Chelativorans sp. AA-79: one gene and its partner. The protein of the gene in region 1 interacts with the protein of each later gene in a pairwise test. Links are inferred from orthologs where the notes say so. Each region holds a gene or a part of one and is shown on either strand. Other genes may lie near its edges. The genes, in order: rplK and PVE73_RS10720.

Region 1 (3,131 bases):
GCATCACCGAGTGATCCTGCAACATTCTCGACCTGAAGGGCGGCTTCGGCCGCCCTTTCTTTTTGCGGTTGATGCGTGCGACGACATTTTCCATATGAGAAGCTTCAGAGCAGGTGGACAGCGGCACAGAAGGCCAGAAATAGACTTGCAGGCAGTGCAAACAGGCTCTAGAAGGCGGGCTCGACACGGGCTTCAGAGCCTGGGAATAGGGGTATAGCTCAGTTGGTAGAGCGGCGGTCTCCAAAACCGCAGGTCGGGGGTTCGAGCCCCTCTGCCCCTGCCACTCTCCATTCCTGCCCAACCGCGATGCCGTCAAAAGGCACTTGCGCGTCGAGGGAATCGGAACTATGTAGGGCACAAGCAAACGGTGCGTGGAGCTGGGGAGCAGCTTTACGCGCCCTTGTCGTATGTGCAGAAATTGGTGATTCGTTTGATCCGATTCGCATCACGGCCGGGGCATAGCCGTCACAGGACCAGGGTTTTCCCTGGATGCTTCAACAAAAAAGAGCGATAGATGGCCTCTAGGACCACGAACCCTTTTATTTTTTTGCAGCAGGTGCGGTCGGAGACAGCGAAGGTGACCTGGCCTTCGCGTCGGGAGACGCTGATCTCGACCGCCATGGTGCTGGCTTTTGCTGCTTTGGCCGCGATCTTTTTCTTTGCCGCTGACCAGGTGATGGCGTGGGCAATCGAGCTGATCCTCGGGATCGGCGTCTGAAGTCGTCCGGCAGGGAAGGAGTTATTTTTAGATGGCGCGTTGGTATATCGTCCACGCTTATTCCAATTTCGAGAAGAAGGTCGCTGAATCGATCGAGGAGCAGGCACGCCAGAAGGGGCTTTCTGGCCTGATCGAGCAGGTGGTCGTGCCGACCGAGAAGGTCGTCGAGGTCCGCCGAGGCCGCAAGGTGGATGCCGAGCGCAAGTTTTTTCCGGGTTATGTGCTGGTCAAGGCCGATCTGACGGATGCCGTGTTCTCGATGATCAAGAACACGCCGAAGGTTACGGGCTTTCTGGGCGATGCCCGCCCGGTGCCGATCACGGAAGCCGAGGCCGAGCGCATCCTGACTCAGGTTCAGGAAGGCGTGGAGCGCCCCAAGCCCTCCGTTACTTTCGAGATCGGCGAGCAGGTGCGCGTGTCCGACGGCCCCTTCGCCTCCTTCAACGGCTTCGTGCAGGAGGTGGACGAGGAGCGCTCGCGCCTCAAGGTGGAGGTTTCGATCTTCGGGCGCGCCGTGCCCGTGGATCTGGAGTTCGGTCAGGTCGAGAAGTCCTGACCGGCTGTTCCGGTTTCCGGAGCAAACCGGTGGAAGGGGTTGGTCGCGTAGCCGGCGACCGTGGGCTCCGTACCACCAGACTGCAACCGCCGCGGCATTTCCCTCTGAAAAGGGGGCCGGCATGACGACAAGGCAGATGAGAGATGGCTAAGAAGATTGCAGGCCAGCTCAAGCTTCAGGTCCCCGCGGGGTCGGCGACGCCGTCGCCGCCGATCGGTCCTGCGCTTGGTCAGCGTGGCATCAACATCATGGAGTTCTGCAAGGCATTCAATGCGCAGAGCCAGGAGATGGAGAAGGGTTCGCCCATCCCGGTGGTCATCACCTACTACCAGGACAAGTCCTTCACCTTCACCATGAAGACCCCGCCGGTGAGCTACTTCCTGAAGAAGGCGGTGAACCTGAAGTCGGGATCGAAGGAGCCGGGCAAGCAGTCCGCCGGCCAGATCTCGCGCGACAAGGTGCGCGAGATCGCCGAGGCGAAGATGAAGGACCTGAATGCGAACGACGTGGATGCCGCCATGCGCATGGTGGAAGGTTCCGCCCGTTCCATGGGTCTCGAGGTGGTGGGGTAACGAGAGATGGCCAAGATTTCCAAGCGCGTGGCCAAGAGCCGCGAAAATCTCGACCGTAGCCGCTTCTATGCCCTCGAGGAGGCGGTGAAGGTGTTGAAGGAGCGGGCGACCGCCAAGTTCGACGAGACCATCGAAGTGGCGATGAATCTCGGCGTCGATCCGCGCCATGCCGATCAGATGGTGCGCGGCGTGGTCAACCTGCCGAACGGCACGGGCCGCTCGGTGCGTGTGGCCGTGTTCGCCAAGGGCGACAAGGCGGACGAGGCGAGGGCCGCCGGCGCCGATGTGGTCGGCGCGGAGGACTTGGTGGAGACCGTGCAGAAGGGCGAGATCAATTTCGACCGCTGCATCGCCACGCCGGACATGATGCCGTTGGTCGGCCGTCTCGGCAAGGTGCTCGGGCCACGCGGCCTGATGCCGAACCCGAAGGTCGGCACGGTGACGGCGGATGTGGCTGCCGCCGTGAAGGCTTCGAAGGGCGGCGCCGTCGAGTTCCGCGTGGAGAAGGCCGGCATCGTTCATGCCGGCGTGGGCAAGGCGTCCTTCGACGAGAAGGCGATCGCGGAGAACATCCGCGCGTTCGCCGATGCGGTCGTGAAGGCCAAGCCCGCGGGCGCCAAGGGCAACTACGTGAAGCGCGTCGCACTCACCTCGACCATGGGCCCGGGTCTCAAGATAGATACCTCGACCCTGGCGGTGTCTTAAGATTCGCGGGGAGGGACGTCCTCCCCGCCACATTCGGGCCGGAAACGGCCCGGATCCGGAGGGAAACCTCCGGACATCCTGTCCGAGATTGCAGGCGGCTCGCCTTAATTCTGATGAAGGGCCTGCATGAGACGGGTAAGACCCGGACAAAAGCTTGGGACATTCCCAGGCCGATGAACGGTTCGAACCGTGTTTGCCTTTTGTCTGATCGCCGGCTTGAAAACCGGCATGGCGAAAGGGGGCAGGATCCTCGAGCGTCGTTCGGGTGATCCCTAACCGGAAAGCCCGGCGGCAAAAGGCAACCCGGCGCAGCACTTCGCGTGAGGCGCCGTTAACTGGAGAAGGCAGTGGAAAGAGCGGAAAAGCGCGAATTCGTCACGAGCCTGAATCAGGTGTTCGAAAGCACCGGATCGGTCGTCGTGGCACACTATGCCGGTCTCACCGTCGCGCAGATGAACGACTTCCGGTCGAAGATGCGCGCGGCGGGCGGGAGCGTCAAGGTCGCGAAGAACCGTCTCGCCAAGATCGCTCTTCAGGGTACCAAGTCCGAAGGCATTCAGGCCCTTTTCGAGGGCCAGAC
Region 2 (3,103 bases), 760 kb from region 1 along the record:
CAGGAACAGTTTCGGGCGGCCGGACGCCGACAGAATGGCAAAGCCGAGGGCGAGCGGCGTATGCGCCACGTCGCCGCCGCGGATGTTGAAGGCCCAGGCCAGCGATGCCGCGTTGGTCAGCACCGTGTGGTCGATGCCTTCATCCGCCAGCTTGCCGGAAATGCGCTTCAGCTTTTCCTCCGCCGGATCGCCCGCGAATTTCAGGGGGTGGATGCGGACGGGCTCGGCAGGAGGCGCGGGCCGGTCCTCCCATATGGCATCCACGAGGTTGCGGTCGAGCGGCACGAGCTCGATGCCGAACTTCTCCACGGCCTTGCGCAGTCCGCGCACCTCTTCGATTGTGTGCAGCCACGGATCGAAACCGATGCGCGCACCCCTGGAGGCGTTCGCTTTCAGCCATTCGGGCGGCGGGTTCTCGATCAGGCTGTCGATCTCGAACAGGGCGGGATCCGTCTGCTCGCGTGCCTGGAGCGTATAGCGCCCGTCCACGAACAGGACGGCCCTTTCCCGCAGGATGACGGCGGCGCCCGCCGAGCCGGTAAAGCCGGTGAGCCATGAAAGGCGTTCCGCGCTCGGGGGAAGATATTCGCTCTGATACTCGTCGCTGTGGGGGACGAGAAGGATATCGATGCCCACCGCGGCCATCTGCGCGCGCAGGCGCTCGATCCTCGGTTTCGCCTGGGCGGGATCGGACTTGCTGTCGAAGGACTGAAACATTGCTTGCGCCTCGTCGCAGGAAGATGGCGGGACCCTAGACGGCCTTGGCGGCGCAGGCAACGGATCGGGCGTCGCATTCAGATCAGGGCATTGTGCATCGCATCATTCCCTTTCGCATCTGCAAAAATGAATGGCAGTTATGCGCAAAGGGCGCTGGTCGAACGGGTCAGCACTGCTTACCTTTCTTGTCGTGGAGGACAGATTGCCAATGGGTGCAAAGGAGACTTCACATGGCACAAGTTCAACGGCGCGGGTATTTCCGGAGTGCGGTGGACGCGCTGATCGCTGCACGGCAGCGGCAGGCCGCCCGTTACGTCAACGGCGCGCTCCTGATGCTCGACGACGAGACGCTCAAGACATACGGCTATAACCGTGACGAGTTGCAGCGCAAGGGCGCTGCCTACACGTACTGAGTTTCACCTGCGGGGGTGAGAAGGCGGCCACCCGGCCGCCTTTTTTGTGCTCAGCGCTTCATATGGATCGTCACCCACTCCTCGCGGTGGAGGGTGCTGACATGGCGGAAACCCTGGCCGGCATAGGCGGCGATCACCGGCCAGCGCTGGCGCGCGAGGATGCCCGATAGAATCAGCGAGCCGCCCGGCGCAAGGTGGGCCGCCATGGCCGGTGCCAGCGACATCAGAGGGCGGGCAAGAATGTTCGCCACGATCAGGTCGAACGGTTTCCTCTTTGCGAAAGCCGGATGATGGAAACCCGGCGCGGCAACCGTCTCCACCCATTCCGAGGCCCTGTTGAGACGCACATTCCCGCGCGCGACGCGCACGGCCACGGGATCGATATCGGTGGCAAGCACAGGAATATGCGCCAGCCGTGCGATGGCGATGGCAAGCACGGCGCTGCCGGTACCGAGATCGAGCGCGTTGTGCGGACGCTCGCGCGGGACAAGGCGGCTGATCATTTCGAGGCAGCCCGAGGTGGTGCCGTGATGGCCGGTGCCGAAGGCCAGGCTCGCCTCGATCTCGATCGGGATTTCGCCGGCGTGCTCCTCGCCCCGTTCGTGGGAGCCGTGCACGAAGAAGCGGCCGGCGCGAACGGCCTTCAAGCCGGCCAGCGCGTGCGCAACCCAATCGATGTCCGGCAACACTTCCGATTCGATTTCCGCCGATACCGGGAACGGGGAAAGCAGGTCCCGCATGCGCGTGGCGACCGGTTCCGGCTCGTCGGGAGCGTAAACGGAAATCTCGTGCAGGTCCTCAGCCTCGTCGATCTCCATAATCGAAAGCGGGAGGCCTTCATCATCGAAGGCGTTTTCCAGCAGCGAATAGGCGTGTTTCGCGCGCGGGCCGCTCAGGCGGAAAAAGAGACGTGTCTGGGGCATCAGAGCCGAACCGAGGGTCAGCCTTCGTTTATCAGCCGACGCAGCTTCGCGACAGCCGTTTCGGCGTTCTCCTCATAGGAAATCGTACCGAAGAAATCGCCGTTCCGGTCGAGCAGCATCACCGAAGCGGTGTGGTCCATGGTGTAGTCTCCGTCCTCGAGCTCGACCTTGCGGGAATAGATGCGGAAGGCCTTGGCCATCGCGGCGACCTTCTCGGGATCGCCGGTGATGCCGGTCACCCGGTCGGAAAAGTTGCCGAGATAGGTCTTCATCACCTCCGGCGTGTCGCGCTCGGGGTCGACGGTGATGAAGAAGGCCTGCAGGTCCTCGCCTTCCTCACCCAGTTCATCCAGCCAGCCTTCCATTTCGAAAAGGGTTGTGGGGCAGACGTCAGGGCAATGGGTGAAGCCGAAGAACAGGGCGGTTGGACGGCCTTGGAATGCTTTCTCCGTGATCGGCTGGCCACTGTCGTCGACGAGTTCGAAGGGAGCGCCGAAAGCGACGGCCTGGTTCTGGCCGCGATACCATTCGAAGGAGAGCAAGCCGACGGCGAGAACCATCAAGGCAAGAATGCCGACCAGGATATAGCGCATCATGGGTTCACCAGGCGTAGGAACTCGGGGGCGGGGCTAAAAGCACCAGGCAAGGCCGGTTTCGGCGAGGGAAAGAAAGAGCGCTGCCCCATTTTCCACCCACATGGCAACGCCAAGGCCGCCGATCCCCGCCAGCAACATTCCTGCGGCGGCAAACTTGAACAGAACCGGATAATTCACGGGCGCCGATCTCATGGACAGAGAATAGTCCTCGTGGGCGGCCAAGCAAAGATGCAAACTGTCGCAAGCGTTGGGCCTGCATCTTGCCCGGGCCGGGGCTGGGGAATACAGGAACGCAATGGACGATCTGCGCTTCACCGATTCCGAGCCTCGCATCCATCCCACGGCGGAACTGAAGTCCTGCCGGCTGGGCCGCTATACAGCCATCGCAGAGCGTGTGATCCTGCGTGAGGTCACGGTGGGCGACTTCAGCTATTTCGAGCGACATGCCGAGAGC

Evidence for each region.
Region 2: the proteins of rplK (region 1) and PVE73_RS10720 interact in binary tests that used the Escherichia coli proteins (3 or more experiments, as listed by UniProt). The link is inferred for Chelativorans sp. AA-79 from one-to-one orthologs.

What each region holds. Positions count from the first base shown.
Region 1 is NZ_CP120361.1:2,985,690-2,988,820, reverse strand. What follows is about bases 316-3,131. They hold rplK (50S ribosomal protein L11), read left to right. Parts: upstream 316-1,417; coding sequence 1,418-1,846; downstream 1,847-3,131. Other genes in these bases: rplJ (50S ribosomal protein L10), read left to right, coding at 2,899-3,131; rplA (50S ribosomal protein L1), read left to right, coding at 1,853-2,551; nusG (transcription termination/antitermination protein NusG), read left to right, coding at 750-1,274; secE (preprotein translocase subunit SecE), read left to right, coding at 515-718. Outside these bases: PVE73_RS14535 (hypothetical protein), read right to left, coding at 1-94. UniProt on the Escherichia coli protein: Forms part of the ribosomal stalk which helps the ribosome interact with GTP-bound translation factors.
Region 2 is NZ_CP120361.1:2,221,110-2,224,212, forward strand. The notes cover bases 118-2,905. They hold PVE73_RS10720 (50S ribosomal protein L11 methyltransferase), read right to left. Parts: upstream 2,054-2,905; coding sequence 1,181-2,053; downstream 118-1,180. Other genes in these bases: PVE73_RS10710 (aminopeptidase P family protein), read right to left, coding at 118-717; PVE73_RS10715 (hypothetical protein), read left to right, coding at 948-1,130; PVE73_RS10725 (SCO family protein), read right to left, coding at 2,071-2,649; PVE73_RS10730 (hypothetical protein), read right to left, coding at 2,683-2,871. In the rest of the region: more of PVE73_RS10710, read right to left, coding at 1-117; PVE73_RS10735 (DapH/DapD/GlmU-related protein), read left to right, coding at 2,945-3,103. UniProt on the Escherichia coli protein: Methylates ribosomal protein L11.